3 regions of the Azospira inquinata genome follow, and region 3 is predicted to be linked to each of the others. Evidence: riboswitches for the same ligand, from Rfam matches in the RefSeq annotation. Region 3 holds a riboswitch; each other region holds the start of a gene.

Evidence for each region. A riboswitch is a leader RNA that binds a small molecule or an ion and turns the genes downstream of it on or off. The one in region 3 is predicted to bind cobalamin.
Region 1: linked by a shared signal. The riboswitch ahead of Azoinq_RS08310 (ribonucleoside-diphosphate reductase subunit alpha) and the one ahead of bluB (5,6-dimethylbenzimidazole synthase) in region 3 are both predicted to bind cobalamin.
Region 2: linked by a shared signal. The riboswitch ahead of Azoinq_RS08235 (TonB-dependent receptor domain-containing protein) and the one ahead of bluB (5,6-dimethylbenzimidazole synthase) in region 3 are both predicted to bind cobalamin.

The regions. Positions count from the first base shown of each region.
Region 1 is NZ_CP064782.1:1,804,928-1,812,208, forward strand. It holds gene Azoinq_RS08310 (ribonucleoside-diphosphate reductase subunit alpha) at 1-2,863, opposite strand, end outside; cobalamin riboswitch at 3,005-3,227, opposite strand; gene Azoinq_RS15095 (GntR family transcriptional regulator) at 3,263-4,018, opposite strand; gene Azoinq_RS15100 (short-chain fatty acyl-CoA regulator family protein) at 4,285-5,727, shown strand; gene ureC (urease subunit alpha) at 5,746-7,281, opposite strand, start outside.
Region 2 is NZ_CP064782.1:1,782,495-1,789,775, forward strand. It holds gene ilvD (dihydroxy-acid dehydratase) at 39-1,895, shown strand; gene Azoinq_RS08215 (sulfite exporter TauE/SafE family protein) at 2,062-2,865, opposite strand; RNA gene ssrS (6S RNA) at 3,024-3,205, opposite strand; gene Azoinq_RS08225 (cell division protein ZapA) at 3,222-3,590, opposite strand; gene Azoinq_RS08230 (hypothetical protein) at 3,587-3,790, opposite strand; cobalamin riboswitch at 3,935-4,156, shown strand; gene Azoinq_RS08235 (TonB-dependent receptor domain-containing protein) at 4,291-6,123, shown strand; gene Azoinq_RS08240 (FecCD family ABC transporter permease) at 6,141-7,121, shown strand; gene Azoinq_RS08245 (ABC transporter ATP-binding protein) at 7,118-7,281, shown strand, end outside.
Region 3 is NZ_CP064782.1:868,965-876,245, forward strand. It holds gene Azoinq_RS03825 (TonB-dependent receptor) at 1-678, shown strand, start outside; gene Azoinq_RS03830 (ferritin-like domain-containing protein) at 785-1,555, opposite strand; gene pyk (pyruvate kinase) at 1,677-3,134, shown strand; cobalamin riboswitch at 3,430-3,609, shown strand; gene bluB (5,6-dimethylbenzimidazole synthase) at 3,665-4,555, shown strand; gene fba (class II fructose-bisphosphate aldolase) at 4,668-5,732, shown strand; gene Azoinq_RS03850 (alpha/beta fold hydrolase) at 6,020-6,853, shown strand; gene Azoinq_RS03855 (FKBP-type peptidyl-prolyl cis-trans isomerase) at 6,918-7,262, opposite strand.

The DNA of each region.
Region 1 (7,281 bases), 940 kb from region 3:
CGGTTTCCCTTTCCTGCTCCCGGCGGCCGTCCGTGGTTTTTTCCGCCTGACTGGCCCCCAGGGTGCGCAGGTAATAGGTGGTCTTCAGGCCCCGCAGCCAGGCCAGCTTGTAGAGTTCATCCAGCTTGCGACCGGACGGTGTGGCCAGATAGAGATTGAGGGACTGGGCCTGATCGATCCATTTCTGGCGCCGGGAGGCCGCTTCCACCAGCCACACCGGGTCCATTTCAAAGGCCGTGGCGTAGCGGGCCTTGAGGTCTTCCGGCACCCGGTCGATGGGGGCCAGGGAACCGTCGAAATATTTCAGGTCCGCCACCATCATTTCGTCCCACAGGTCCAGGGCCTTCAAGTCCCGCACCAGGGCCGGATTGACTACGGTAAATTCCCCGGAGAGGTTGGATTTGACGTAAAGGTTCTGGTAGTCCGGCTCTATGCCCTGGGAGACCCCCACAATGTTGGAAATGGTGGCGGTGGGGGCGATGGCCACGCAGTTGGAATTGCGCATGCCCTTGTCCAGCACCCGGCGGCGCAGGGCATCCCAATCCAGGGTCTGGTGCCGATCCACTTCCAGGAAATTCCGGGCCGGGTCGTCACTCAGATGGCTGCGGGCTTCCGCCAGCCGGTCCAGGGTGTCCGGAGGCAGAATGCCCTGGCTCCACAGGCTGCCCTGGTAGCTGGGATAGGTGCCCCGTTCTTCCGCCAGTTCGGTGGAGGTCCAGTAGGCGTGGTAGCACACCGCTTCCATGGATCGGTCGGCAAAGGCCACGGCCTCCGGGGAGGCGTAGGCCAGGCCCAGGGCGTGGAGGCAGTCGGCAAAGCCCATGATGCCCATGCCCACGGGGCGATGGCGCAGATTGGCGTTGCGCGCCTTGGGGGTGGCGTAATAGTTGAGGTCGATGACGTTGTCCAGCATGCGCAGGGCGGTGCGCACCGTGCGTTGCAGCTTTTCCTGGTCCAGGCCGCCCCGGGCTACGTCCAGGTGGGCGGCCAGATTGATGGAGCCCAGATTGCAGACGGCGGTTTCCGTGGCCGAGGTGTTGAGGGTGATTTCGGTGCACAGGTTGGAACTGTGCACTATCCCCTTGTGCTGCTGGGGCGAACGCAGATTGCAAGGGTCCTTGAAGGTGACCCAGGGATGGCCGGTTTCAAAGAGCATGGTGAGCATGCGGCGCCACAGCTGGACGGCGGACACCTTCTTGAAATGCTTCAGCTCCCCCCGGGCGGCCCGGTCTTCGTAGGCCTGGTAGGCGGTGTCGAAATCCCAGCCGTATTTGTCGTGGAGGTCCGGGGTCTCGTCCGGGGAAAAGAGGGTCCATTCCCCCCCGGCCATGACCCGCTCCATGAACAGGTCCGGAATCCAGTGGGCGGTGTTCATGTCGTGGGTGCGGCGCCGTTCGTCCCCGGTGTTTTTGCGCAGTTCCAGGAATTCCTCGATGTCCAGGTGCCAGGTTTCCAGGTAGGCACACACCGCCCCCTTGCGCTTGCCCCCCTGGTTCACCGCCACGGCGGTGTCATTGACCACCTTGAGGAAGGGAATCACCCCCTGGCTCTTGCCGTTGGTGCCCTTGATGCGGGCCCCCAGGGCCCGTACCGGGGTCCAGTCGTTGCCCAGGCCGCCGGCGTATTTTTGCAGCAGGGCGTTTTCCTTGACGGCCTGGTAAATGCCCTCCAGGTCGTCACTGGTGGTGGTCAGGTAGCAGGAGGAAAGCTGGGGATGGCGGGTGCCCGCGTTGAACAGGGTGGGGGTGGAGCACATGAAATCGAAGCGGGAGAGCAGGTGGTAAAACTCCACCGCCCGGGCCTCCCGATCCACCTCGTTCAAGGCCAGGCCCATGGCCACCCGCATGAAAAAGACCTGGGGCAGTTCAATGCGCCGTTCCTCGATGTGGAGGAAGTAGCGGTCATAAAGGGTTTGCAGCCCCAGGTAGGTGAATTGGAGATCCCGCTCCCCCTCCAGGGCGCAGGCCAGCTGGGTCAGGTCGAATTCCAGCAGGCGGGGGTCCAGGAGTTCCGCTGCCACCCCCAGGCGGATGAATTCGGGGAAATAGTCCCCGTAGCGCTGGGCCATGTCGGCCTGGAATACCTCTTCCCCCAGCACCTCCCGGCGCAGGGCGTGGAGTTGTAGGCGGGCCGTGGCCTGGTCATAGGCCGGGTCCCGCTCGATGAGGCTGCGGGCGGCCAGCACCAGGGCTTGATGCACCTCCGCCAGCTTCACCCCGTCATAGAGATTGCGCAGGGCCTGTTCCCAGATCAGGGCCGGGTCCGCGTCTGGCAATCCCTGGCAAGCGGCCTGGCAGAGGGCCAGCAGGGCCTGCCGGTCCAGGGGGCGGCGCACCGGGCCGTCCACCACGTGGAGCACCGGGGCTTCCTCTTCCCGGGGCTGGGCCTGGGCCGCCTGGGCGGCCCGTTCGGCGGCCCGCCGTTCCCGGTAGAGCACGTAGGCCCGGGCCACATCGTGTTCCCCGGCCCGCATTAGGGCCAGTTCCACCTGATCCTGGATGTCTTCGATATGCACCGTGCCCCCGTCCGGGAGGCGGCGAGTGAGGGCCTGAATGGCGTCTCCGGTGAGGCGCAGCACCCGGTCCCGGATGCGGGCCGAGGCGGCCCCCTGGGCGCCGCTCACGGCGAGGAAGGCCTTGGTCATGGCCAGGGCGATTTTGTCCGGGTTAAAGGCCACCACGGCGCCGTTGCGGCGGATGACCTGGAGCCCCAGTACGGTCTGGCGACAGGACTCGGAGAGGGCCTGGAAGGCCAGGCCGAAGGGGCTGGTGGCGTTGGCCTCGGTCTCAGGGGCTGGGCCGGCGGTAATGCTGGAAGGTGGTAGAGATGGGCCCCGTTGGGCGGTGGAACTGGCTTGCTGCATGAAGACTCCCCGTATGCGAGCGGAACGGGGGTCGGAGAAGGTCTGGAGCGGGCCGGAATGGGGCAGATAGCCCCGGGCACGGTTCCCGGGCGGACGGGCCGACCGGGCCAGCCTTCCGGGAGACACCCCGCTCCTGGTAAGCAAATGAACGTGGCGAGGGCAGGTCTCCTGGCTTGCGGGTCAATGTCGCCCGGCCTTGTTGCCACGAACCTTCCCGGAAGAGGCTTCCAGTGGTTCGGGTCCGGCCGGGGACTCACCGCCTACAGTTGCGGGGGCAGCTCCGGAATGGGGCCCACCGGGGTGGGCGCCGCACCGGATTCCCTTTTACTTCCCCTTGGGGGGAACCGTCGCGTGGGGCCTATGTTGCCCCGGCCCCAGGATGACGTCAAGATTGAAATACTAAATGTAGTGTGCTATCGGCGTATCGCCACTATAGGTAGTGGTTGTGGGCCGCTCTCCCCGGGGTGGGGGCGTGTTCCCCGTATCCCCACGGGATGGGACCGCCTGGGGCGTGGCGGGGCGAAAGCGGGGGGCATCCGCCCCCGCCAGATTGCCCAGGGCGGCGGCCCGTTCCCGGGCCAGACGCCGGGTCAGGCGGGTGGCCCCTTCCACATCCCCCCGGGCCAGGCAGGGGCAGAGTTCCTCCTGGGCCGCGGTGAAAATGCTCTGATTGAGGCGTCGGAATTCCGGTCCCCAGCCCAGGAGCAGCTTGTCCCCCAGGGCCCGGATTACGTCTTCCAGATACAGATTGCCCGCCGATTCCATGAGCCGGTCGTAGAAGTTTTCCTCCGGCGCCTGGGGCCGGTCCTGATGCAGGCCCAGGCCAAAGCCCCGGCGTCGGGCAGCCTGCTGGACGGTGAAGGTTTCCACTAGGGTGAGCACGGTGAGCAGCTCGTCCAGGTCCCGGGGGGAGAGGCGGGCCACGGTGCATTCCTGACGCACCCCGTTGCGCAGATGGATGCAGAGCAGGCCTTCGTGGGCCAGCACCTTCACTGCTTCCCGCACCGGGGTGCGGCTCACCCCGTATTCCCGGGCGATGGCCCCCTCGTCCAGGGGCGTGCCCGGCGCCAGCTGGTGCTTGAAAATGCGCTCCCGCAGGGAATCCGCAATGCCTTCGTAGAGGGCGCGGGGGTGATCGTGGCGGTCCGTGTGCATGGGGGTCTCCTGAAAATTCGGTATTCCCGACGCCGGTGGATCCCAAGGGCCCGTGGCGGGGGGCACCGTGCCCCCGGATCCGGCTTGCCAAGCGCCGGGAATGTTTGCAATATACGCATCCCAAAAATGGCGTAAATAACTGAAATGGCGAAGATAATCGAAGGTTTTTCCGGAGTTTTGCGAATTTTGCGAATGGGGCCGGTCCCCGGCTCCCAGGGACGGGGCTTCCGGGGCCGGGGGCTGTCTTTTGCCGGGGCGGGGCGGCCATGAAAAAATCCTTCATGGGGGTGCGCTTGAAACGCCTGCGGGAGGAGCGTCAGCTCACCCAGGTGGCCCTGGCCCGGGCCCTGGGCCTGTCTCCCAGCTACCTCAATCAGCTGGAACAGAACCAGCGCCCCCTCACGGTGTCCGTGCTGCTCAAGCTCAACGGGGTGTTCGGGGTGGATGTGCAGCGCTTTGCCGAGGACGACGAGGCCCGGCTGGTGACCGAATTGCAGGATGTGCTGGCCGAGGCCCCCGGCGGGGAAGGGGTGTCCCAGGCGGAAATCCGGGAATTGGCCAGCGCCATGCCCGCCCTGGCCCGGGCCTTTCTTGGCCTGCATCGCCGTTATCGCCAGGGGGCGGAGCAGGTGGCTGCCCTGTCCGCCCGGCTCGGGGGCACGGGGGAGGGGACGGTGGCCGCCCCCGCGCCCTTTGAGGAGGTGCGGGATTTGTTTTACGCCCGCCATAACCACGTGGCGGAGCTGGATGCTCTGGCGGAACAGTGCTGGGCCCAATGGGGCCTGACCCCAGGGGATACGGCCCCGGCCCTGGCGGACATCCTGGCCCGGCGCCATGGGGTAAAGGTGGTTCTGGGGGACAGCCGGGAGACGGGGGCGGCAAGGCCGGAGGCCCCCGGGGAAGCCCTGCGTCGTTACGATGCCCGCCAGCGCCTGCTCACCCTGGCGCCCCACCTCAATCCGGGTCAGCGGGCCTTTCAGTTGGCTACCCAGTTAGCCTTCCTCGAAGGGAGGGAGGTGATCCAGCGCCTGGCGGCGGAGGCGGACCTGTCCGGGGAGGAAGCCCGGCGCCTGGCCCGCATCGGCCTGGCCAACTATTTTGCCGGGGCCCTGCTGCTGCCCTACGCCCCCTTCCTGGCTGCCGCCGAAAGTCTGGGCTACGACATCGAACGCCTGGGGCGCCGCTTCGGCGTGGGCTTTGAAAGCGTCTGCCACCGCCTCTCCACCCTGCAACGGCCCGACGCCCGGGGAGTGCCCTTTTTCTTTGTGCGGGTGGATCGGGCGGGCAATATTTCCAAACGCCAGTCCGCCACGGATTTCCACTTCTCCCGGGTGGGGGGCAGTTGCCCCCTGTGGAATGTGTACGAGGCCTTTGCCCAGCCCGGCCGCATCCTCACCCAGCTGGCTGCCATGCCCGACGGCCGGGCCTATTTCTGGCTGGCCCGCACTGTGCGTCGGGGCTACCAGGGCTGGGGCGCCCCGGGCAAAACCTTTGCCGTGGGCCTGGGCTGCGATCTGGCCTACGCCCACCGGCTGGTCTATTCCCATGGCCTGGATTTGCAGGACCCGGCGGCCCGTACCCCCATCGGTGCGGGCTGCAAGGTCTGCGAACGGGCAGACTGTCCCCAGCGGGCCTTCCCTCCCCTGGGCCGCCCCCTGGCGGTGGACGAAGACCGAACCAGCTTTGTGCCCTATCCGGTGGGGGGCTGAGGGGGGAGGCCTAGGCGCCTAAAACAAGAAGTAGCGTTGGGACAGGGGCAGGGTCTGGGCGGGCTGGCAGGTGATGGGAACCCCGTCAATGCTGACTTCGTAGCTCACCGGGTCCACTTCCACGTGTGGCGTCAGGTCGTTGAGGCGCATGTCCTTTTTGCCCACGGTGCGGCAGTTTTTCACCGGCGCCACCAAGCGGTTCAGCCCCAGTTTTTCCCGGATGCCCCCTTCGTAGGCGGCGCCGGAGACGAAGGTGAAACAGCTGCGGGGGGCGGCCAGGCCGTAAGCGCCGAACATGGGCCGCATGATGACTGGCTGGGGCGTGGGGATGGAGGCGTTGGGGTCCCCCATTTTGGCGGCGGCAATGACCCCGCCTTTCAGCACGTAATCCGGTTTGACGCCGAACAGGGCCGGATTCCAGATCACCAGATCCGCCAGTTTCCCAGGCTCCAGGGAACCCACGTAGGTGGAGATGCCGTGGGTGATGGCTGGGTTGATGGTGTATTTGGCCACATAGCGCTTGGCGCGGAAGTTGTCGTTATCCTCCCCGGCGGCTTCCGGCAGCTGGCCCCGTTGTTTCTTCATTTTGTCGGCAGTCTGCCAGGCTCGGATGATGACTTCCCCCGGCCGTCCCATGGCCTGGGAATCGGAGTTCAGGATAGATATGGCGCCCATGTCATGGAGCACATCTTCCGCCGCCAGGGTACCAAAGCGGATTCGGGACCGGGCGAAGGCCACGTCTTCCGGCAAGTGGGGGTCCAGGTGATGGCAGACCATGATCATGTCCAGATGCTCGTCGATCACGTTCTTGGTGAAAGGCATGGTAGGACTGGTGGAGGACGGCATCACATTAGGGAATCCGGCGGCCTTGATAATGTCCGGCGCATGGCCACCGCCCGCCCCTTCCGTGTGATAGGTATGGATGGCCCTTCCGGCGATGGCGTTCATGGTGCTTTCGAAATATCCGGCCTCGTTCAGGGTATCGGTGTGGATGCAGACCTGAACATCGTAGGCATCCGCCACCTGGAGACAGGTATGGATGGCGGCAGGAGTGCTGCCCCAGTCCTCATGCAGCTTCATACCGATGGCTCCGGCCCGGATTTGTTCTTCCAGGGGGGCGGGGGAAGCGCAGTTGCCCTTGCCGAGAAAGCCGAAATTCATGGGAAAGGCTTCCACCGCCTCCAGCATTTTTTGCAGATTGAATTCCCCGGGGGAGCAGGTGGTGGCATAGGTGCCCACGGCGGGGCCGACGCCGCCGCCGATCATGGTGGTCATTCCGGCGTAAAGGGAGGTTTCCACCTGTTGGGGGCAGATGTAATGGACATGGGTATCCACTCCGCCAGCGGTGACGATTTTGCCTTCCGCCGATACCACTTCCGTTCCGGCGCCCACTACCAGGGCCGGGTGTACCCCATCCATGATGTCTGGATTGCCCGACTTGCCGATGGCGACGATCTTGCCTTCCTTGATGCCGATATCGGCCTTGACGATGCCCCAGTAGTCCAGAATCAGGGCATTGGTGAGCACCATGTCCAAAGCCCCGTTTTTGTTGGT
Region 2 (7,281 bases), 910 kb from region 3:
TATTGTCATTGCGGCGTTTTGTCGTCTGGAGATATCCCATGCCTGCCTATCGTTCCCATACATCCACCCACGGCCGCAACATGGCCGGCGCCCGCGCCCTGTGGCGTGCCACCGGCATGAAGGACGGCGATTTCGGCAAACCCATCATTGCCGTGGTGAATTCCTTCACCCAGTTCGTGCCCGGCCACGTCCATCTTAAGGATCTGGGCCAGCTGGTGGCCCGGGAAATCGAGGCGGCGGGGGGCATTGCCAAGGAATTCAACACCATCGCCATCGACGACGGCATCGCCATGGGCCATGACGGTATGCTCTACAGCCTGCCTTCCCGGGACCTCATCGCCGATTCCGTGGAATACATGGTGAATGCCCACTGTGCCGACGCCATGGTGTGCATTTCCAATTGCGACAAAATCACCCCGGGGATGCTGATGGCCGCAATGCGGGTGAATATCCCCACCATCTTCGTCTCCGGCGGCCCCATGGAAGCGGGCAAGGTCCAGTGGGAAGGCAAGACCGTGGCGGTGGATTTGATCGATGCCATGATCAAGGCCGGGGATACCAAGGTTTCCGACGGGGAAGTGGAACAGTTCGAACGCTCCGCCTGCCCCACCTGCGGTTCCTGTTCCGGCATGTTTACCGCTAATTCCATGAACTGCCTGACCGAGGCCCTGGGCCTGTCCCTGCCGGGTAACGGCACGGTGGTGGCCACCCACGCGGACCGCAAGGAGCTGTTCCTGGGGGCCGGGCGGCGCATCGTGGAACTGGCCAAGCGCTGGTACGAAAAGGACGACGCCTCCGTTCTGCCCCGCAGCATCGCCAGCTTTAATGCCTTTGAAAACGCCATGAGCCTGGATGTGGCCATGGGCGGTTCCACCAATACCGTGCTCCACCTCCTGGCCGTGGCCCAGGAAGCCGGGGTCAATTTCACCATGCAGGACATCGACCGGCTTTCCCGCAAGGTGCCCTGCCTCTGCAAGGTGGCCCCCGCCACCCAGAAGTATCACGTGGAAGACGTGCATCGGGCCGGCGGCATCATGGGCATTCTGGCTGAGCTGGACCGGGCCGGGCTGATCCACCGGGAAGCGGGCACGGTGCATCTGAAAACCCTGGGCGAAGCCATCGACACCTATGACGTGACCCGTTCCGCCACCCGGGAAATCCTGGAGTTCTACAAGGCTGCCCCTGGCGGCGTGCCCACCCAGGTGGCCTTCTCCCAGGATCGGCGCTTTACGGAACTGGATCTGGACCGCACCCACGGCTGTGTGCGTAACCTGGAAAACGCCTATTCCAAGGATGGCGGCCTGGCCGTGCTCTACGGCAATCTGGCGGAAAACGGCTGTATCGTGAAGACCGCCGGGGTGGATGAATCCATCCTCAAATTCACCGGCAAGGCGCGGGTTTACGAAAGCCAGGAAGCGGCGGTGGAAGGCATTCTGGGCAATGAAGTGGTAGCCGGGGACGTGGTGGTGATCCGCTACGAAGGCCCCAAGGGCGGCCCGGGCATGCAGGAAATGCTCTATCCCACCAGCTACCTGAAGTCCCGGGGTCTGGGCAAGGAATGCGCCCTGCTCACCGACGGGCGCTTCTCCGGCGGCACCTCCGGCCTGTCCATCGGCCATGCCTCCCCGGAAGCGGCGGAAGGCGGCACCATCGGCCTGGTGCAGACCGGCGATACCATCGAAATCGACATTCCCAACCGGCGCATCCACCTGGCCGTGGCAGATACGGAACTGGCCAAGCGGCGGGCGGCGGAAGAGGCTAAGGGTGCCCAGGCCTGGAAGCCAGGCCAGCGTCAGCGGGTGGTTTCCAAGGCCCTCCAGGCCTATGCCCTGATGGCCACCTCCGCCGACAAGGGCGCGGTGCGGGATTTGTCCCAGCTCACGGTGAAGAAATAAGTCCGGGGTTTTCCTCAGGCAAAAGCCCCCGTGCCGGTGACGGCATGGGGGCTTTTTTTATGGGGCGAAAGCGGCGGGGAAAAAGCGGCAATTGGGATGCCCCGGAGAGGCGCCCCGGGGTTTCCGGGGAACCCGGTGTGGCTGGCGAGGTCGGTGAGGCCGTCCCCTAAAGCAGGCCGTAGAGCATCTTCACCGCCAGCACCAGCAAGACGCCCGCAAAAATGCGCTTCAAGCGGGCGACGGGCAGGCGATGGGCCAGATTGGCACCCATGGGGGCGGTGAGAGTGGAACCAGCTACTCCCAGCAGCACCGCTGGCAGATAGACGTAGCCCAGACTGCCCCAGGGTAAGCCCGGCTGGCCCCAGCCCTCCCAGAGATAGCCCAGGCTACCGAAGAAGGCGATGGGCAGACCCAGGGCGGCGGAGGTGCCGATAGCCTCCGTGAGGGGCACACCGCACCAGGCCAGGAAGGGCACGGTGAGGGACCCGCCGCCAATGGCCACCAGGGAGGAGAGGGCGCCGATGCCCGCCCCCACGGCGGCTATGCCCCAGGGGCCCGGCAGGTGGCGGCCTGCCTTGGGGCGTAGGTTCAGGCCCATTTGCAGGGCCACGAGGAAAATGAAGCCGGTGAAGAACAGGGCCAGTTCCCGGGTCGGTACCCGGGTGGCCAGTTGGGGGCCGAGCAGGGCGCCGGCCAACACCCCAGGGGTGAAGGATTTGAGCAGTTCCCAGCGCACCGCCCCATGCCGGTGGTGGGTGCGCAGGCTGGCGGTGGCGGTGAAGACGATGGTGGCCATGGAAGTGCCCAGGGCTAGGTGCAGCACCTGGGCCTGGGGAAAGCCCTGGGCGTCAAACAGCATGGCCAGCAGGGGCACCAGCACCACGCCGCCGCCGATGCCCAGGAGCCCCGCCACAAAGCCGGAAAAAAGCCCCAGGGCAAGAAAGGCGAACCAGGCGGGATCGAAACTCATGGTGGCGGGGGAGAAGAAAGGGGAGGGAGGGAAATGCGGGTCAGGTTAGGGCGGACCCGCCAGGCCCGGGGGGCGGCGCCCCGTTTGGGGCCGTGACGGTGGGTGCGTGAGCCACAAAAGAAAACAGCGTGGCAAAAGCCACGCTGTTTCCGTACTGCTGGGCCCCCGCCTGTGCCGTTAGGTCGGCATCCTGAACCGGGGGTCCAAGACGGCTGCCTGCCAGCCACTTCAGGTGCGCCCGACTGGGGGCGCTCACAACAGCGGCGTTTTGGCGGACAACCTGATGCCAATTAGCATTGGTTCAAGGAATGTATGACCTTGACGCGCACCGCAGGGGACACTGGGCGGAAGTTCAGTCAGAACAGGGGCGACTGGGTTTGCAGTACCGCGTCCAACTGAGCTTCCATGTCTCCGATTCTACGCTGAAAGTCAGGCTTGTCAAAAGACTTGTGAATTTGTTCGGAAGCCCCGTCTTCATTGGCTTCCAGGGCAGTGGAGGGGGCCGGTTTGCGGCGTTCGGCGAGGAGTTCGCTGGCCAGATTCAGGGCCACCATGACGGCCACCCGTTCCGGGGCCAGATTCTTGGCTTTGCCCGCCACGTCCTGCATCTGTTGTTCCAGGTAATCCACGGCTTCCAGCAGGGCTTCCCGCTCTTCCGAAGGGCAGGCTACCCGATATTCCCGGCCCAGCAGCCGAACGTCCAGATGCAGCGCTTCTCCGCTCATGCCTTGTCTTCCCCTGGCAATTGTTGGATCAGGGTTTCCAAACGGGTCCGGGCTGCGTCCATGCGCAGGGCCAGACGCTGCTGCTCTTCCTCGGCGGCCGCCAGGCGTTGACGCAAATCCTGGTTTTCCGTCTTCAGGCTCTGGCAGAGCGTGACGACCTGGGCAACCTTGGTTTCGAGGGCGTTCAGTTCGGTATCCATAGGCGCGCACTATAGATGTTAAATCCCTGCAAGGTCAAGGAATAAGGGGCGTTTTTGAAGGTGTTTTGTGGCATTACTTTCCGCCTACCCCTCGCCATAATTAGGGTAATCCGTTACACTTTGTCACACGCTCGATCACCAATCGGGCGTTTTTTCCTTTCAGGTGCCGCGTTGGAAGCCCTTCCACGCGGTTAAACGGGAAACAGGTGCGGGGCACGCTCGATCGTGTGCCCCAATGCCTGTGCTGCCCCCGCAACGGTGAGGAAGTGTGGGTCCGCCACAGCAAGCCACTGGGACTATCCGTCCTGGGAAGGCGACGGATCAAGACTTCCGAGCCCGGATACCGGCCTAGAAGGAGTTTGGCGGTAGTGCCGCGGGGAGGCGGCGAGTCCGGTGGCCGGCTTTCGGCATCCTTACTCTGATTCCCTCTTGTCGCGGTATTGCCTCGGTACTCACGTGAGCCGAGCGGGGACGCATCGGCCGCCCTCTGGAGCAACTCCATGCAATTCAAGTGGCAACCCAGCCTTATCGCCGCCAGTCTGGCGACTCTCTTTTCTTCCGCCTACGGCGCCGACGTGGATAACGTTCTGGCGGACGTGGTGGTCACCGCCACCCGGGTGCCCGGGGCCGCGGCCAATCCGGCCCAGGATGTGTCCGTGGTGAGCCGGAACCGCATCGAAGCGGCAGCCAGCACGGATCTGACCTCGGCGTTGTCCCAGGAGGCGGGGATTGAAAGCTATAACAGCGGCGGCCCCACGACGACCTCCGGGGTCTACCTGCGGGGTACAAAAACTTCCCAGACGGTGATGTTGGTGGACGGCTTTCGCCTGATGAATCCCATTGACGGCAGTACCCCCCTGGACCAGGTGCCCCTGAATGCCCTGGACCGGATCGAAGTGTTGCGGGGCGGGGCCAGCAGCCTCTATGGCTCCGGTGCCATCGGCGGCGCCATCCAGCTCTTCACCCGGGAACCGGATCGGGCGCCGGCCTTCGACGGGGCCGTCACCGTGGGCCGTTACGGCACCTATCAGACCCAGGCTGGCTACGGCGGCCGCCAGGGCAATACCTCTTTCTACGTGGGCCTGGGCTGGGACGGGGCCGACGGCTATTCCACCACCAAGCCCCAAAGCAGTTCCTATGAGGCGGATGACGACGGCTACCGGCGCCGCAATCTGGTGGCCAATCTGCGCCAGGATTTCAGCAATGGCCACAGCCTCCGTCTGGTGGCCATGGAAACCCATGACCGGACCGATTACGACAACGGCTTTTCCGTCCGGCCTTACATGCTGGGCAACACCAGCCTGGTGGGGGCAACCTATGAATTGCCCGTGACGGCCCGCTGGCAGGCGGAATTCAAGCTGGGTCAGGCCCTCTACGATTACGAAAGCAAGACCGGCGGCAGCGCCTATGCCCCCAAGACCCGCAGCCAGCAGGCCAGCTGGCTCAATCACTTCAGCTTTGACAGTGGCAAGCTGACCCTGGGCATGGAATTCGAGCGCCAGACCGTGAACGGCCCCGGGATTGATACCTACGACAAGACCCAGCGTAATCTTCACACCCTGCTGGCCCAGTGGCTGGGGGATTACGGCAAGCACCACGTCCAGGCCAATGTGCGTTCCGACAGCTGGACCGACTACGACAACCAGACCACCGGCAGCCTGCTCTATGCCTATGACCTGACCAAGGCCTGGGCCCTTACCACCAGCGCCGGTACGGCCTTCCGGGCACCTACTCTGCTGGATTTGTACTACCCCTGCTCCATGTGGGGCTGCTACAACAACCCCAATCTCCAGCCGGAAAAGTCCCACAACTTTGAAATCGGTACCCGCTACCGGCAGGGGGCGGACACGGTACGCCTGGTGGCCTTCCGGAATAGCATCCACAACGACATCGAACTGGATGCCAACTACGTGCCCCAGAACTACGAAGCCTTGATCAAAGGCTTTACCGCTACCTGGGAACATGCCGCGGAGGACTGGCGCTGGACCACCAGCTATACCCACCAAGACCCCAAGGAGGTGGATACGGGGGATCAGCTGAACCGGCGCGCCAAGAACCTGGCCAGCGCCTCCCTGGAACGGCGCTGGGGCGCCTGGGGCCTGGGCGGGGAATTCAAGACGGAAGGGGAACGTTATGACCGGATGTCCAACAAGGACAGCAACCGCATGGGCGGTTACGGTACCCTGAACGCCTACGTGACCTACGCGGTGAGCAAGGATCTGAGCCTCCAGGCCCGGGTGAACAACCTGACCGACAAGGATTACGAAACGGCCCAGTACTTCAACGTGCCCGGGCGCTCCCTGTTCCTGACCCTGCGCTATTCGCCTAAGTAAGGAGTTTTGCGGTAACCATGCCCACCCGTCGTCGCGCCCTGTTGCTTCTGGCTCTTCTGGCCCTCTTGGCCGGGGGGAGCCTGTTGTGGGCGTTGATGGCGGGGACTCTGCCCGTGGCGCCCCGGGATGCCCTGGGGGCCCTGCTGGGCCAGGATCAGGGCACGGCGGGGGAGGTGGTGCGCAGCCTGCGTCTGCCCCGGGCCCTGGCGGCCTTTGCCTGCGGCGGCCTGCTGGCCGTGGCCGGTGCCCTGATGCAGGTGCTCTTGCGTAATCCCCTGGCCGACCCCTATGTGCTGGGTATTTCCGGCGGGGCCGGGGTGGGGGCCTTGTTTGCCATTTTGTTCGGCTGGGCCGTAGTGGGGATTAACTTCCTGGCCTTTCTCGGCGCCCTGGGGGCCACCTTCCTGGTTTTCGGCCTGGCCCGGGGGGACGGGAGCTGGACCCAGACTCGCCTGCTGCTTACCGGGGTGATTGTGGCCTCGGGCTGCGGCGCCTTTGTCACCCTGCTCCTGGCCGTGGCGCCGGAACATAAGGTCCAGGGCATGCTGTACTGGCTCATGGGGGATTTGTCCCAGGTGCTGGACCCCAAGCCCGCCCTGGTGATCCTGGTGCTGGCCGTGGCGGGGGTGTTGCCCTTTGCCCGGGAACTGAATCTTCTTGCCCGGGGCTTGGCTACTGCCCAGTCCCTGGGGGTCGCGGTGCCCCGGCTGCGCCGCCTCATCTATTTTGTCGCCGCCCTGGCCACGGCCACGGCGGTGACTACCGCGGGGGCCATCGGCTTTGTCGGCCTGGTGGTGCCCCATCTCACCCGTCTGGCGGTGGGCAACGATCAGCGTCTGCTGATTCCCGCCTCCGCCCTGGGGGGCGGCGCCCTGCTGACCCTGGCGGATACCTTGGCGCGCACCGTGGTGGCGCCGGAGCAGTTGCCCGTGGGGGTGCTCACCGCCCTGCTCGGGGTGCCCGTGTTTCTCTTCCTCCTCAGCCGTCGTCCCCGATGAGCGCCGTGTCTACGTCTTCCCCCGTCCTGCCTCTGCTCCAGGTCCGTGATCTGGCCGTCAGCGTGGGGGGGCACCGGGTTTGTCAGGGCCTGGGCTTCGACCTCTTGCCCGGGGAGCGGCTGGCCATTCTGGGCCGCAACGGGGCGGGCAAATCCACCCT
Region 3 (7,281 bases):
CACACCTTAAGCTTCACCGCCGACTGGCACGATGCCAGCAAAACGGAATGGGGACTGCGGGTCACCCCCTACTACAGTCTGGTCAAAGACTACATTGATGCCACCCGCTGCAGCCCGAGCAATAGTGGCTGTGTCAAACCCAGCACCAATCTAGCGGGCAACCAGTTCGCCTATCTCACCCTGGCCAATGAAGAAGCCCGCCTCTACGGTCTGGATATTTCCGGCTTCTTCCCCATCGCCAAGTACACCGGTTTCGGCTCCTTCACCGGTCGGGGTCAGTTGAGCTACACCCATGGCAAGAACCAGGATACGGGGGATCACCTCTACAACATCATGCCCCTCAACGCCAAGCTGGCGGTGGATCACCAGTTAGGCAATTGGACCAATACGGCAGAAATGATCCTGGTGAGCCGCAAGGATGACGTGTCCTCCGTGCGCAACGAAATGGAAACGGGGGGTTACGGCCTACTCAACCTGCGCAGCAGCTACAACTGGAAACAGGCCCGCCTGGATATCGGCCTGGACAACGTCTTCAACCGGCTCTACAGCTCCCCCCTGGGCGGCGCTTACATCGGGCAAGGGATGACCATGGCTATCAACAAAGCCAGTGCTCCCTACGGCATTACGGTGCCGGGCATGGGCCGTTCCCTCTATGCTGGGGTAACGGTGAAGTTCTAAAGACACTTCAGGAAAAACCGCTGATGAATCCGGCCCTAGGGCCGGATTTTTTTTGCGCCCTATTCCCCCTAGGCCGGGGAAACGGGCCCACAACCGGGCGTCCCCCTCAGGGCAGCGCCGCCAATTCTTCTTCCCCAAATCCCGCCTGGCGCCGGGCCGCCAGATTGTAGGGCCCCCGCCGCCGGGGTGCCCCGTAGGCCCGGGACAACGGCTCATAGGCGTCCTCCGGAACCAATCCCCGCTGGTCGCATAGGTAGCGATACCAGCGTAAGCCCGCCCCCACGTGGCCCACCTCATCCCGCAAAATGACGTCCAGAATAGGCCCGGCAGCCGGGTCCCCCGCCTGCACCAGCTTATCCCGAATGGCCGGGGACACATCCAGGCCGTGGGCTTCCATGGTGCAGGGCACCAGAGCCATCCGGGCCAGGGGATCGTCCGCTGTCTTTTCCGCCATATCCCACAGCCCCCGGTGGGCGGGGAAATCCCCATAGGTATAGCCCAGGGAAGCCAGATGGTCGTTGATCAGGGTGAAATGCCCGGCTTCTTCCTTGGCCACCCGGGCCCAGTCCCGATAAAAATCCTCCGGCAACCCGGGAAAACGCCATACCGCATCCAGGGCCAGATCAATGGCATTGAATTCAATGTGGGCCAGGGCATGGAGCAAGGCCCCCCGCCCCTCCCGGGTATGCAGGCCGCGTCGGGGCACCTGGGCTGGAGGCACCAGGATAGGCCGTTCTTCCCGCCCGGGGAGGGTGGTCCGGGGAACCAGCACCGACTCCGGAACCACGGCCAAGCGATCATCCAGCGCCCGGGCCGCCGCGACTTTTTCCCCAATGGGAGCGGTTTCCAGAATGGCGAGGGCGAGGGAGCGCAGCATGGAAAAAATGGGGCAAAGGAAAGGCGGGCAGTTTGCCACCGGAGCGCCCCCTCCGCCAGCCTGCCCGGGGCGTAAAAGGACGGCTAGAATGGGCGTCTAACTCACTAGACGGAATAGGACCATGTCCCGCCATACCAAAATCGTCGCCACCCTGGGCCCCGCTTCCACCGATCCGGATGTTCTGGAAAAACTCATTTTGGCGGGGGTGGATGTGGTCCGCATGAATTTTTCCCACGGCACCCCGGAGGACCATTTGCAGCGGGCCGCCACGGTGCGGGAAATCTCCACCCGCCTGGGGCGCCCGGTGGGCATTCTGGCGGATTTGCAGGGCCCCAAGATTCGGGTGGGCAAGTTCGAGGCAGGCAAGGTGCTGCTGGAAAAAGGCGCCCCCTTCATTCTGGATGCGGCCTGTGCCCTGGGGAACCGGGAACGGGTGGGGCTGGATTACAAAGACCTGCCCCGGGATGTGGGGTCGGGGGCCGTGCTGCTCCTGGACGACGGACGCATCGTGCTGGACGTAGTGCGGGTGGCTGGCACGGAAATCCACACCGTGGTGCGCCAGGGCGGGGAGCTGTCCAATAACAAGGGTATCAATCGCCAGGGCGGCGGACTGTCCGCCCCGGCCCTGACCGCCAAGGACATGGAAGACATCAAGACCGCCGCCCGCCTGGATGTGGATTATCTGGCCGTCTCCTTCCCCAAGAGCGCCGCTGACATGTACATGGCCCGTCAGCTGATGCGGGCCGCCGGGGGCCGAGCCCTGACCATCGCCAAAATCGAGCGCACCGAGGCAGTGGATGCCCTGGATGAAATCCTCGCCGCCTCCGACGGGGTCATGGTGGCCCGGGGGGACCTGGCCGTGGAAGTGGGGGATGCGGCGGTGCCCGCCCTGCAAAAGAAGATGATTCGCCACGCCCGGGAAATGAACAAACTGGCCATCACCGCCACCCAGATGATGGAATCCATGATCCATTCCCCCGTGCCCACCCGGGCCGAGGTGTCGGACGTGGCCAACGCGGTACTGGACGGCACGGACGCGGTCATGTTGTCCGCCGAAACCGCCAGCGGCGAATACCCGGTGGAAACGGTGGAAGCCATGGCCCGGGTGTGTCTGGAAGCGGAGCGTTCCGCCGAAGTCTCCCTGGACCGGGAATTCCTGGACCGGGTTTTCGCCAGCATCGATCAGTCCATTTCCATGGCCGCCATCTGGACCGCCCACCACCTCAAAGTCAAAGCCATCGCCACCCTTACCCAATCCGGCTCCACCGCCCTGTGGATGAGCCGGCTCAACTGCGGCGTGCCCATCTACGCCCTCACCCCGAGCCAGGGCGCCGTCACCCAAATGGCCCTGTTCCGGGAAGTGAGCCCGGTGCTCATGAGCCAGCTGCACACGGACCGGGACGTGCTGCTCTATGAGGCGGAGCAACTGCTCATCGCCCGGGGCGCCGTAGCCAAGGGGGATTTGATGGTCCTCACCGTGGGAGAACCCATCGGCACCCCCGGAGGCACCAACACCCTGAAAATTATCCGGGTCGGAGAGCACCGCCTGCCCACGCCTCGGACGACGGATCAGGAGTAGCCCCGCCTCCCGGGGAGAGTTCGGTCCCCCGGCGCACGGGCTGCGGGCTGCGGGCTGCGGGCTGCGGTTTGCGGTTTGCGGTTTGCGGTTTGCGGTTTGCGGTTTGCGGTTTGCGGTTGCGGTTGCGGTTGCGGTTGCGGTTGCGGTTGCGGTTGCGGTTGCGGTTGCGGTTGCGGTTGCGGTTGCGGTTGCGGTTGCGGTTGCGGTTGCGGTTGCGGTTGCGCCCGGGCTGCCCGCCTGCCGTCAGCCCGGGCTGATAAAATGGGTCCTGGTCGCCCACCGTGGCGGCCCCACGTCCCCCGGTGCCCATCAGGGAGAATCGGGAATACGGTGCGGCAGGCGGAGCTTCAGCCCCCCTGCCTATTCCGCAACGTGCCCAACGCTGTGAGGGGGATTCCCGGTGCAGACGCCACTGGCCTTGGGCCGGGAAGGCGCGCCGGGAAAGGGAACCCGAGTCAGAAGACCGGCCGGGGGAAGCTTCGGACGCGCCAGGCCGGGTGCGTCCCCACCGCGCTTCTGAAGGGGACTCCATGAAGACCGCCCAGCCGCACGCCACCTCAATCAACTGCACCACCCTTAGCCCCGCAGCCGCGGAGAAGACGGGGGCCACACCGGCCGCCGCCACTCTCCCCATTGCCGCCACTCCCACCGCTTCCACCCCGGTTTACGCCAACGCGGCCGGAGTTCTAGCCCAGGCCCAGGAAGAGCAAGCCTTTCCTGAGGCCCTACGGGATGCCCTGTATCACACCATTTTTTCCCGCCGGGACGTGCGGGGCCAGTTCAAGCCGGACCCGGTGCCCGACGCCGTCCTCTCCCGCCTCCTCACCGCCGCCCATTTCGCCCCCTCCGTGGGCTTCATGCAGCCCTGGAGCTTTCTCCTGCTCCGGGACCTGGCGCGGCGCCAGGGCGTCCACGACCTGTTTCTCCAGGCCAACGAAGAAGCCCGGGCCCGCTTTGGCAGCGATCAGGGCCGACTCTACAGCCGTATCAAGCTGGAAGGGATTCTGGAATCCCCTCTCAATTTGGTAGTCACCTGCGACCGGGACCGGGCCGGACCGGTGGTGCTGGGGCGCACCCACATTCCCACCATGGACCTGTTCAGCACCGTCTGCGCCGTGCAGAACCTGTGGCTGGCGGCCCGGGCCGAGGGCCTGGGGGTGGGCTGGGTGAGCATTTTCGATCCCCAGCGAGTCCATGCCCATCTGGGACTGCCGCCCCAGGTGGAGGTGGTGGCCTATCTGTGCCTGGGCTATGTGCGCCATTTCGAGAGCCAGCCGGAACTGGAAACCCTGGGCTGGCGCCACCGCTTGGATCTGGCGGAACTGGTTTATGAGGATGCCTGGGGCCAGGCCGCCCCCGCCAGCCTGCAAACCCAGCTGCGCCAGGATCAGGCCCGGGCGGCAAAAGAGCGCCGTCTCTAGACCCGGCCCCGGGGAAACTCGCGCCCGCCGCCCAAGGCAGTTAAAATCACCGGTTTCCGAGCATCCCCGGGCCACTCCCGGAAAAAGATGCCGTCACCCTTGGAGGAACACCATGCCCATCGTATCCATGCGCCAACTCCTGGACCATGCCGCTGAAAACGGCTACGGCCTGCCCGCTTTCAACGTCAATAACATGGAGCAGGTCTGGGCCATCATGGAGGCCGCCAATCAGGTCAATGCCCCGGTCATCATGCAGGCCTCCGCCGGCGCCCGGAAATACGCCGGGGAAGCCTTCCTGCGCCACCAGATTCTGGCCGCCGTGGAAGCCTATCCCCACATTCCCGTGGTCATGCACCAGGACCACGGCCAATCCCCCGCCGTATGCATGGCGGCCATCGCCTCCGGCTTTTCTTCCGTGATGATGGACGGATCCCTCCAGGAAGACGGCAAGACCGCCGCCTCCTACGAATACAACGTGGCGGTGAGCAAGAAAGTGGTGGAATTCTCCCATTACATCGGCGTCACCGTGGAAGCGGAACTGGGGGTGCTGGGCTCCCTGGAAACCATGAAGGCGGATAAGGAAGACGGCCATGGGGCGGAAGGCCACATGACCCGGGACCAGCTGCTCACGGACCCCAACCAGGCCGCCGACTTCGTCAAACAAACCAATTGCGACGCCCTGGCCATCGCCATCGGCACCAGCCACGGGGCTTACAAATTCACCAAGAAGCCCACCGGAGACATCCTGGCCATTGAGCGCATCAAGGAAATCCACGCCCGCATTCCCAACACCCATCTGGTCATGCACGGCTCCTCCTCCGTGCCCCAGGAACTGCTGGCGGAAATCCGGGAATTCGGCGGCGACATGAAGGAAACCTACGGGGTGCCCGTGGAAGAAATCGTCATCGGCATCAAGCACGGGGTGCGCAAGGTGAATATCGATACGGATATCCGCCTGGCCATGACCGGGGCCGTCCGCCGTTTCCTGGTGGAAAACCCCACCAAGTTCGACCCCCGGGAATTCCTCAAGCCCGCCCGGGAAGCAGCCAAAAACGTCTGTCTGGCCCGCTACCAGGCCTTCGGTTGCGAAGGCCGGGCTGCCCAGATCAAGGCCGTGCCCCTGGAAAAAATGGCCCAGCGCTACAAGGCCGGGGAACTGAACCAGATCGCCAACTGATCCGGCCCCGCCCACGGCCTTCCGCCCGGCCCACCGGGGGAAGGCCGTTTTTGCGTCTGGTCTGGGGGAAAGGAAGCCGTTGCCCCGCCCGGGTTCCGGCCCGGTCCCCAGCCCCTTGTTTGGCCCTTACCTAGCGCTGACCTGGCCCTGCCCGGACCATTTCCGGGGCCGATCCCGGTTTCGCTGCCCGCCCCATTTCCCGTCCAGGTAAAATTTGGGACCGGAGCCGGTTTCCTCGATTTTCCGGGCCCAGCCCGTACTTAGCCCCTTTTCCCCCTATCCCCACCATGCCCCATTTCTTTGCCGACGACGGCGAAAAAATCCATTACGCGGAAAGCGGCAGCGGCCGCCCCCCCATCGTCATGCTCCACGGCTGGACCTCCAGCCACCAGGAATGGTTTCCCTTCATCCCCGCCTTGAGCGCCCACCACCAGGTCTGGCGCTGGGACGCCCGGGGCCACGGGGGCCATGCCCTGACCCGGCCTGCCGCCCCCACCGTCACCCGCATGGCCCGGGACTTGCACAATCTCCTGGAACAGGCGGATCTGGAACAAGTGGTGGCCGTGGGCCATTCCATGGGCGCCCTGACCCTCTGGCAGTACCTGAAGGATTACGGCTGCGAGCGCATCGGCAAGCTCTGCCTCATCGACCAATCCCCCAAGCTGGTCACCGGGCCGGACTGGCCCTACGGTATTTACGGGGATTTCGATGCGGTACGGTCCGCCCGGTTTATCGAGGAACTGCGCCAGGACTTCCCCGAATCCGTGCTGCGCCTGGGGGCCCTGGGCCTCAATGACCGGGCCCGGCAAAAGTACGAGGAAAACGCCAAGGGTTGGGCCAAGGCCAGGAGCTTCCTGGAAACCCTCCAGCCCGGCCCCCTGATCCAGTGCTGGCAAAGCCTCACGGAGGCGGATTACCGGGAGGTACTGGAACGCATCGCCGTCCCCGCTCTGCTCATTTTCGGCGGCCAGAGCAATTTCTACCGGGCCGACACCGCCCATTTCGTGGCCCAGAAAATCCCGGATGCCAAGCTCCACATCTACGAAGGCACGGACCACTCCCCCCACCAGTGGCAGCGGGAGCGTTTCGTCACAGATCTGCTGGCCTTCATCCAAGCCTAACCCGGCGGGGAAACCAAAGAAAAAGCCGCCTTTCGGCGGCTTTTTGCATGGACGCAAGGCTTACTCAGCGGCAGGCCAACAGCTCCACCTCGAACACCAGGGTGGCATTGGGGGGAATGACCCCACCGGCGCCCCGGGCCCCATAACCCAGTTCAGCGGGAATGGTCAGGCGGCGGCGCCCGCCCACCTTCATGCCCGCCACCCCTTCGTCCCAACCCGCGATCACGTGGCGGGCTCCCAGCATAAATTCAAAGGGATCGTTCCGGTCCAGGGAAGAATCGAACTTGCTGCCATCGGTCAGCCAGCCGGTGTAATGGACCGTGACAATATCCCCCGCCTTGGCTTCGGGACCGTCACCCACCAGGCTGTCGTCAATTTCCAGGCCGGACGGAGTGGTGATTGTGCTCATGGAGACTCCTGAAAGATAA